Regions from separate parts of the Peribacillus sp. NPDC076916 genome, predicted to be linked through region 2. Evidence: riboswitches for the same ligand, from Rfam matches in the RefSeq annotation. Region 2 holds a riboswitch; each other region holds the start of a gene.

Evidence for each region. A riboswitch is a leader RNA that binds a small molecule or an ion and turns the genes downstream of it on or off. The one in region 2 is predicted to bind lysine.
Region 1: linked by a shared signal. The riboswitch ahead of ACQKFG_RS12860 (aspartate kinase) and the one ahead of dapA (4-hydroxy-tetrahydrodipicolinate synthase) in region 2 are both predicted to bind lysine.
Region 3: linked by a shared signal. The riboswitch ahead of ACQKFG_RS14505 (amino acid permease) and the one ahead of dapA (4-hydroxy-tetrahydrodipicolinate synthase) in region 2 are both predicted to bind lysine.

What each region holds. Positions count from the first base shown of each region.
Region 1 is NZ_JBNNIU010000003.1:677,688-681,175, reverse strand. Features, by position in the region: gene ACQKFG_RS12865 (YslB family protein) at 1-381, shown strand, start outside; gene ACQKFG_RS12860 (aspartate kinase) at 444-1,676, opposite strand; lysine riboswitch at 1,765-1,941, opposite strand; gene uvrC (excinuclease ABC subunit UvrC) at 2,003-3,488, opposite strand, start outside.
Region 2 is NZ_JBNNIU010000002.1:757,199-760,686, forward strand. Features, by position in the region: gene dapA (4-hydroxy-tetrahydrodipicolinate synthase) at 478-1,374, opposite strand; lysine riboswitch at 1,509-1,687, opposite strand; partial or broken gene ACQKFG_RS08635 (MFS transporter) at 2,079-2,394, opposite strand; gene ACQKFG_RS08640 (metallophosphoesterase) at 2,700-3,488, shown strand, end outside.
Region 3 is NZ_JBNNIU010000004.1:166,170-169,657, forward strand. Features, by position in the region: gene ACQKFG_RS14500 (LacI family DNA-binding transcriptional regulator) at 1-941, shown strand, start outside; lysine riboswitch at 1,197-1,382, shown strand; gene ACQKFG_RS14505 (amino acid permease) at 1,478-2,929, shown strand; gene ACQKFG_RS14510 (glycoside hydrolase family 13 protein) at 2,969-3,488, opposite strand, start outside.

The sequences.
Region 1 (3,488 bases), on a different contig from region 2:
GAATTAATCAGAGAAGTTCTATTGAACGATATTCTCGGAAAAGACTCTAATCAAATCCTCTATTGGGCAGGTAAACAATTAGCAAGAAAATTTCCATTGAATGGCGATCAGGAAGTTATTGAATTTTTCCAAAGTGCCGGATGGGGAAATCTGGAAATCCTGAAGTATACGAAACACGAGATGGAATTATCCCTGACGGGTGAAATAATCAGCCGCCGCCTGGACTTACACCCTGATTGTCACTTCCAGCTTGAAGCCGGTTTCCTTGCCGAGCAGTTTTCACTGCAAAAAAAATTCCTCAGCGAATCAACGGAAGAAATCAAACGCCGCGCAAAAAAAGTGATATTCACCATCCAATGGGATCCCAGAGATCCAATCTAATTAGCCCTTAAAACAGACTTACCCTTTTTACCGGAAGTCTGTTTTTTATTGGACTCCTGCACTTAAGCTAGCACATTTGCATGCTGACCAAGTTTAAATGCTTCATGAAGGGATTCAACCGCCTTCACCATTTCCTTTTCATTGACGACAGTCGAAACTTTAATTTCCGATGTGCTGACCATTTTCACCTGGATGCCTGTATTGGCCATCACTTCAAACATCTCGGCAGCCACTCCGGGATTGGATACCATACCAGATCCGACGATGGACACTTTGGCCAACCCGCTCTCCGTTTCGACCCGGTCGAATCCCAATTGTTCTTTATTATTTTCCAGCACGATCAAGGCCGCTTCCGTATCTTCACTTTTTGTGGAAAAAGATAGATTGGTCGTATCCTCGGCTGTCATGCTTTGTATGATGATGTCCACATTAATTTGGTTTTTCGCAAGTGTCGTAAAGATTGTGGATAATGCACCAAGTGATTGGGGCAAACCATAAATTGTGACCCTCGTAATACTGTCTTCAAAAGCAATGCCGCGTACAATTAAATTTTCTTCCATAGTTGCTTCCTCCTCAATGATCGTTCCTGACTCTCTCACCATGCTTGAACGGACTTCAAGCGGAATTTGATAATTTTTTGCATATTCGACTGCCCTTGGATGAAGGACGCCCGCCCCCAGGTTGGCAAGTTCCAGCATTTCATCGTAAGAAATGGATTGGAGTTTTCGCGCGCCTTTTATGTAGCGTGGATCCGTTGTGAAAACACCCGTTACATCCGTATAAATATCGCATCTATCCGCATTCAGCGCGGCGGCGATGGCAACCGCCGTCGTATCGGAACCGCCTCGCCCCAAGGTAGTGATTTCCCCATTTACGTCGTTACCTTGGAAACCGGCCACGACCACTATTTTCTTCTGTTGAAGCTGAGCTTGGATCCTTGAAGCATCGATGTTTAAAATTCGGGCATTCCCATGAACGGATTCCGTTTGCATGCCAGCCTGCCAGCCAGTATAAGAAATGGCTTCATGCCCTTCTTCAATCAATGCCATCGTTAACAGGGAAATCGTTACCTGTTCCCCAGTAGTCAATAGCATATCCATTTCCCTTTTGCTCGGGTTTCCGGAAATATCACGGGCCATGGCAACCAATTGGTCCGTTGTTTTCCCCATGGCTGAAACAACGACGACTACCTCATTTCCATTCTCCGCTTCCTCGATTACCCGATTGGCAACATTTTTGATTTTTTCTACGCTACCGACGGATGTTCCGCCGAATTTTTGAACGATTAATGCCATCCTCATGCACCCTCTCTACTTTTTAGGCAATAAAAAAAGCAATGAGAAATATCTCATTGCTGTGATCACATATCCAATACTGTAAACACAGTGAGATAGCTCTCCAGGGTATAAACCCTGACAATCCGCCATTTATTAAATGTCGGACCAGGAAAACAAGGTATGAGTCTTGTCTTCCTTCGGCGTCATCCCCTTTCAAAACCTTTCATGGAAGCTCATACTTCTCCAGGTCTTTACTCTTGAATTCCGCACCTCTATCAGCACTTTTAAGTTGTCTAGTTAAAAATTCCTTTTAATCATAGCATAGTGATTTATCGGTAGCAAGATTATTCTTGTAATTTTCTAACGATTCCCTCGGCTACCCCTTTTGGCATACCAGCTTCCATGATTTCCTCGACTGTTGCCTCTTTGATTTTCTTCAATGATCCAAAATGCCTTAATAATTGCTTCCTTCTTTTTTCCCCGACTCCTGGAATATCATCAAGCTGGGAGTGAACCGCATTTTTCCCGCGTAGCTGGCGATGAAAAGTAATAGCGAACCGATGCACTTCATCCTGAATTCTTTGCAATAGGTAAAATTCCTGGCTCCGAGAATCAAGAGGTACGATTTCAAGAGGATTTCCGATCATCAATTGCGATGTCCTATGCTTTTCATCCTTAATGAGGCCTGAAAGCGGAATCTCAAGGCCCAATTCATTCTCCAAAATATCCCGAACGGCTTCGACATGTCCCTTTCCGCCATCAATGATGATCAAGTCCGGAAGCGGCAGCCCTTCTTTCAATACTCGTGAATACCTTCTTCTGACCACTTCACGCATCGATTCATAATCATCAGGTCCCTGGACCGTCTTGATCTTATATTTTCGGTACTCTCTTTTTTCCGGCTTCCCATCAATGAACACGACTAAAGCGGAAACAGGGTCACTTCCCTGGATATTGGAGTTATCGAAAGCTTCAATTCGATGCGGGGTGTAGATACCCAGTTGGTTCCCGAGGTTTTCCACCGCATTGATCGTTCTTTCTTCATCCCTTTCAATCAAAGAGAATTTTTCCTGAAGGGCGATGGAGGCATTTTTATTCGCCAATTTAAGCATGTCTTTTTTCGCCCCCCTTTTGGGGTGAATCGTTTTGACCCCAAGCAGTCCTTCGGCCATTTCGGCATCCACTGATTCAGGCAGCAAGATTTCCTTTGGTTTAAAATGGTTCGTAATCTCGTAAAATTGACCGAGGAATGTAAGAAGTTCCTGTTCGGGTTCATCATAGACCGGAAAAAGTGAAACATCCCTTTCTATTAATTTACCCTGCCGAACAAAAAATACCTGTACGCACATCCAGCCTTTATCATAGGCAAACCCAAATACATCCCTGTCGATGAAATCGGTCGTCATCATTTTTTGCTTCTCCATCGTAATATCAATGTGGGCAATCTTGTCACGGAACTCCTTGGCCCTCTCGAAATCGAGCTCTTCTGATGCCACTAGCATTTTTTCAGTCAGTTCTTTTTTTATTTCAGTATGCCCGCCGTTCAAGAACCGGTTGATATCATCCACCATTTTTTTATATTCCTGTTCCTCTACTTCATATACACATGGGGCCAGGCACTGTCCAAGATGATAGTAGAGACAAACGCGATCTGGTAATGTATTGCATTTTCTTAGGGGATAGATGCGGTCGAGCAATTTTTTCGTTTCGTTAGCTGCAAATGCATTCGGATAAGGACCGAAATATTTCCCTTTGTCTTTTTTTACTTTTCGCGTAATGATTAGACGTGGGTGGCGTTCCGCAGTCAGCTTGATGAAAGGATACGTCTTA
Region 2 (3,488 bases):
ATAGGCTATTATTCATTATCAAGTTATATAAGTTGATATCAATCCATTTCTAAGTTGAACTATAATAATGTTCGTTCAAAATTTTGAACGTCAAAGCTATAATTACTTTATTTCTTTTGAATTTGTTAAGGAGCCATTATAGATTGAAGGAACGACTCTGTCTTAATAATTACATATCAACATCACTAGAAATAATAAGCTTATGATCAATCCCCGTAATCATTGCTATAGAAAATTCGACATTTACAATTCCTACTGGATACACCATATATTTTTCTTGAAAATGTAAATTCTCCTTTTGCCCTTAATCCTATAAAATCATTATATTGCTCAACTAGTTTAAGCATTGAGCCATGCAGCGATTAAAAAGCAGTACACTTCATTCAAAGTTTGTACTGCTTTTTTTAATTTCGCCCGGTTATTATGGGTTTTAATCAGAAAATCGGTATTGAAGACTCGAATAATGAATCATTAAGTTTATTTACTTAACAAAATTCCTTCTGCGTTACTCGGTTGTAGAGCTATTTGTAGTGCTCTTTTTTCTTCATCGTTTAAAGAGACCAATGGTAAGCGGACACCTCCAACATTTAACCCCCGCATATTTAATGCTGATTTTACCGGTGCTGGGCTTGGTGCAGCAAATAATGCTTTCATAATTGGAAGAAGGTTGCGATGTGCAGTGGCAGCACCTTGGACATCCCCACTTTTAAAGCTATTGATCATTTCTTGCATTTCATTGCCAATTATGTGGGAAGCAACCGAAACAATGCCTGTTCCTCCGATGGCAAAAACCGGTAATGTTAACCCATCATCGCCGCTGTACAATGTAAAATCGCTAGTTGTTTTGCTGATGATTTGTGCCATGGCATCTAAGTCACCACTTGCTTCTTTTACTGCCACAATATTGTTGATTTTTGAGAGGCTAACAATCGTCTCAACGGACATGTTCACGACACTTCGTCCTGGGATATTATAAAGCATTACCGGTAATGATGTTGAATGGGCAATAGCACTAAAGTGCTGGAATAATCCTTCTTGAGACGGCTTGTTATAGTATGGGGTAACGAGCATGATTCCGTCGACTCCTGCTGCCTCTGCTTGTTTGGTTAAGCTGATGGAGGCCTTCGTGTTATTTGAGCCAGTTCCAGCTATGACTGGAACTCTTCCATCAACAACTTCTACAACCATTTTGAATAAATCCACTTTCTCTTCTGCAGTTAATGTAGGAGACTCTCCAGTTGTACCAGCTATTACTAATCCATCAGAACCATTAGTAATTAAATAATTTACTAAAGTTTTCGTAGCATTAAAATCAACCTCATCATTATGATTAAACGTGGTAACCATTGCGGTTAAAACTTGGCCAAAATTCATAACTTCACACCCTTTTGTATAATTTTTATAAAAATTCAGAGGTGGTTAGGGCCATTCAGGAATAAACGCAAAAAAGCAACAACGAGGATTCGCTGCTGCAGTAGAAACAATATTTATCAAAAAAATGTTTCCGCGCATAAGATAGCCCTCCATATAGTTTCCTATATGACAGTCCTGCATTTATTCAATAGCAGAACCAGCTTCAAGAACATGAGATTCTTTCCGCTTCGGCAAATTCCCCTTTCCACAATAGTCATGGGATCTCATTCTCCTCAAAATGTGTACTAATGGTCTTTGCTCCTCTATCCTCACTTCAAAAAGTATGAAGTAAGAAAATATTTAATTGACTGTAATATAACAAGGAATCCTCTTTATTGCAAGGACAATTTAGAAATGTTTTTTTAGAATACATGGATTCACCTTTTTTAATATTATGTAATCTCAACATTTATAGTTTTATTAAATAAACTGTATGAAAAGTTTCAATCTTTTATAGTCAGTTTTACAATTGATAGAGCTTATGAAAATTGATATGTATCTTATGAATACTTAGAATGATGATCAAGGTGGGGAGGACGACATGATACAAATTTAACAAAGGGCAGAAAAGATATGAAAATCAGTGTCGTTTAGGAAGCGAGAAAACGGATCGCTTCCATGTAAGTAGGACTCCATTGATTCAATTACACTATCAAAAAATTGAAAAGGATGGCCATTGATAACATCAAGCTAATGTTAACCAAACCAATGACAAAATTATCTGTGGTCCGATAAAAACTGGTCAGAACAATTGCATGCAAAAGGAAAACAAACCGAAGATGTTCGATAGCATTATAGCTGGCAATTTTACCAGCGAGTATGTTGCTGAAAATGGATATAAATCCACAGCCAAACAAGATCAAACGGATTGAACTCTTGGTGCTTTCATTCCTTTCAGTATTGGAACGAGATACGTATAACAGCATACCTATCTACAAATCCATGAGATGGAATGATAAAAGCCATTAAGATTCGTGGGGATAACTACGTAGTTTAGGGGTAGTTCCCCCTTTACATCAAGCAAAGGCAAATCATTACTACAAGCGAAAAATTATCTTGAGTTTTCCTCCAGAAACAATTTAAGTGAACCGAATGACTATTGCCCATAGGTATTATTTGATTTATTAATATTTAAATTACACTGAACCTATATTTTATTAATAATGTAAAGTTACTATTTTAATTGGTAAACCACATAAAAATTAAAAAATGAGGAGGATATTTTATTTCTTGGGAAATACTTACATAATTATAGCGACTAAACGATATATAGGAGGAAAATGATTTTGAAAGCGAAAAATAAATTTGCTGCAATGTTGACAATTGTAACGGTGGGATTAACAACTTCTTTATCAAATGTACAAGCATCCTCGGAATCTTCAAATTCAGATAATAAACGTAAGCCCGAGCTCGTTTTTCCTGTTATCAGTGATGTACATATAGATGATGGATCAACTGCTGATATGGACAAGTTTAGAACAGCGATGGATCAATTAAACAAAGCTGCGCCTAAACAGGATGCTTTTGTTGTCGTTGGGGATTTAACGGACTATGGCTACGCTACTGAATATGATAAGTTCTTCTCCATTTATAATGAGAAGAAACAAGGCGATGTTCAATCCATGTTCACTATGGGAAACCATGATTATTGGAATGGACTTTCAGTAGAAAAAGCACAAGATCGTTTTCTCGAGAAAACAGGAATGGATTCTCTTTACTATCATAAAAAAGTAAATGGATATGATTTTATTACGTTAAGTCCGGAAAATGGTAATACGCATGGTTTATATTCTGTTCATCAAATTAACTGGCTAGGCGAAAAGTTAGCTGCAGCAGAAAAAGAGAATCCGGGCCAACCAATCTTTGTTTTTCTTCATCAACACATTAAAGACACTGTGTATGGAAGTGACTTATGGGGAACTCAGGAAAATAAAGAACTTTTATATGATACATTAAAGAAACATCCACAGGTTATTACATTTTCAGGCCATTCTCATTATCCACTCGAAGACCCTAGAACGATTCATCAAAAAGACTTTACATCTGTTGGCACGTCTTCTGTAAGTTATTTGGAA
Region 3 (3,488 bases), on a different contig from region 2:
CTCAATGTGCCGGTGTATCTGTCTCAACAGTGTCCCGTGTATTGAATGATCATCCATATGTAAGCCCAGATAAAAGAAAGAGCGTCTTGGAGGCCATCGATCGTTTGAATTATACGAGAAACATAAATGCCATTCATCTTTCAAAAGGTAAAACCAATCTTATCGGCATCATCATCCCCTTCAACAATCACCCATATTACGGGGCAATCGTTAACGGAATCACTAAACAGGCAAATGCAATTGGCTGTCATATCGTCATCTTTCAAACAAACTATGACAGAGAGAAGGAAATCGAGGCTTTTAATATGCTGCAAATGAAGCAGCTCGATGGCATTATCGTTTGTTCAAGGATTTCGGAAATGAAAATCCTTTTGGAATATCAAAAATACGGACCAATCATTTTGTGTGAAGATACGGCCCAGGCTGAATTCTCATCCATCAGCATTGATCATTATGCAGCTTTCTCCTGTGCCCTTGAGTACGTGATTGCTAAAGGATATAAGAAAATCGGATACAGCCTCGGCCGTAAAAAGAGCAGAAATAGTTCCCATCGTACAAAGGCCTTTAACGATATCATGAGTAAACATCAACTGATAAACAATAAAGAATGGCTGTTTGAAGGCAGTTATCACATCAAAGACGGTGAGCAATTGTTTCAGGAATGGAATTCGATGATGGATAAACCTGAAGCCATCATCATCACGAATGATGACACGGCGGCTGGCTTCATTCTCACCGCTAAGAAATCGGGTATAAGGGTCCCGGAGGATGTGGCCATTCTCGGTTTCAATAATGATAGCCTGGGTGAAATGCTCGACATCACGACCATTTCCTTGCCGCTGGAATGGATTGGGAAAATGGCTGTGGACCTATTTGAGAATCCTGAGGTGGTCAAACATGTAAAACTGGACTACGCCCTTATAAAAAGAAGGACCGTTTAATGATCTCCATGCTTTATTTTGGTATATAGCCATTTGAATTCTTCCTTGCCGCCATCATTCATTAACTAGGAAAAAATAACCACATAAAATAATCATTGCGATATTCATGAGATTATTTTATAATTTTGATATAGTAAAGTTTACTCAATTACTAGCAATCTATTAGCGATTGCATGAATTTCATGAGAACTATCGTCTGACGTCACTTACAAGCTGGCGCAACGATTTTAGAAAATTGAATACTTCCTCATTTACCGATGAGTTAGAGGCTGCAGCTTATAAAAGTAAAACGGACGAGATTCTGGAAAATTCAAGACTCCGTTTGAAAGGATAAATTGCCGAAGTAAGGGTATATTCCATGTATATTCTTGCTGGCGGTGTTACCGAACAGGAACACCACTGTCACGCTTTTTCAAAAAAGCGTGGGGAGCTATCTTCGGAAGGATAAACGGGTTTATTATAAACAGCCGTCGATCTTTTTCGACTGCTGTTTTTTATTTTTCGTTCCCTTCCAATAAAAAGGAGTGTAACATCAATTGTCAAATTCACAATCAGCATCAAGCCCTACTGAACTGAAAAGGAGCCTGAAAGCGCGTCATTTAATGATGATTTCATTAGGTGGAACGATTGGAACAGGTTTATTTTTAGCAAGTGGCGGTGCCATTCATTCAGCCGGTCCCGGCGGTGCCTTGGTGGCATACGCAGTCATCGGCATCATGGTTTATTACTTAATGACAAGTCTTGCAGAAATGGCAGCGTTCATGCCAGTGGCCGGTTCATTCCGTGTCTATGCATCCAAATTCGTCGATCCGTCTTTCGGTTTTGCGATTGGTTGGAACTACTGGTATAACTGGGCAATCACCATTGCCGCTGAATTGGCAGCCGTTGTCTTAATTATGAAGTTCTGGTTTCCGGATAGCCCTTCAATTATCTGGAGTGCCATTGCATTAATCACTATGTTTCTTATCAATTACATGTCAGTTAAAGGTTTCGGGGAGGCAGAATTCTGGTTTGCCATGATCAAAGTCGTGACAGTCGTCATTTTCTTGATCACGGGTGTACTGATCATTCTCGGGATCATGGGTGGGAAAGACCCAATTGGTTTTTCAAATTTCACAATGGGCGAAGGTCCCTTTAACGGTGGGTTCTTCACGATCCTGGGCGTATTCATGGCTGCCGGCTTTTCATTCCAAGGAACGGAATTGCTTGGAGTGACTGCTGGTGAAAGTGAGGATCCAGAAAAAAATATCCCAAAGGCAATCAGATCCGTTTTCTGGCGCATCATCTTATTCTATATCCTTGCCATTTTTGTAATTGGAATGATCATTCCGTTTACCGATTCACGTTTATTGAGTGAAGATGTTGCCGTAAGTCCATTCACGCTTGTATTTGAACGGGCAGGCCTTGCATTTGCTGCATCCATCATGAACGCGATCATTCTATCATCCGTACTCTCTGCCGGTAACTCTGGCATGTACGCTTCAACCCGTATGCTATGGGACTTGGCACGTGATGGGAAAGCACCGAAATTCCTAGGCAAGTTAGATAAAAGAGGAGTACCCGTGAATGCACTTATCGTGACTTCTTTAGTAGGCTGCGTTGCATTCTTAGCTTCATTTTTCGGTGATGGCGTCGTTTATATCTGGTTATTGAACGCTTCAGGCATGGCGGGATTCGTCACCTGGGTCGGGATCGCGGTTGCCCATTATCGATTCCGCAAAGCTTACGCAGCTCAAGGCCTTGATATGAATGCTTTACCATTCCGGGCAAAAGGCTTCCCATTCGGGCCTATATTCGCACTCGTCCTTTGCCTTATCATTATCATCGGACAAGGCTATCAAGCTTTCAGCAGCGATGGAATCGACTGGAATTCAATGTTTGTTTCCTACATTGGCTTAATTTTATTTTTCGCCCTATGGTTCGGCTATAAAATCAAGCATAAAACGAAAATCATTCCCCTGGAGGAATGTGATCTTAAATCAAAATAATGCGTAAAGGACCTGTTCTAAGGAGAACAGGTCCTTTTTTCATTTCAAATGATAAACACGGCATTCATATGGACGCAGAGGTTTGCTGGAGATTCCTTCTTCTTCCTGATCATAATTGCCTATCAGCCTTGTGGCTGAATATGCATGCAGCTCTTCAGGCAAAGTATAGGAGGCATCCTCTTCTTTAAAGTTACATAGCACCAACAGCTTTTCTTCTTCAAACGATCTCGTGTAGGCAAATATTCGTTCATCATCCGGCCATAGCAGTTCAAAACGGCCATAAACGACGATTTCATGTTTCTTTCGTATTTGGATAAGCTTTTTATAAAAATGAAAAATGGAATTCGGATCATTATAGGCTTTTTCTGCATTAATCTCTGGAAAATTGGGATTAACCTTAATCCAAGGCGTCCCTTTCGTGAATCCTGCGTTCCGGGAGTCATTCCACTGAAACGGTGTCCTCGCATTATCCCTGCTTCGGGCGTGGATGGCTGACATCATCCGCTCTTTTGACCAGCCATGCGAATTGACGAGTTCTTCATATGAATTCAATGTTTCG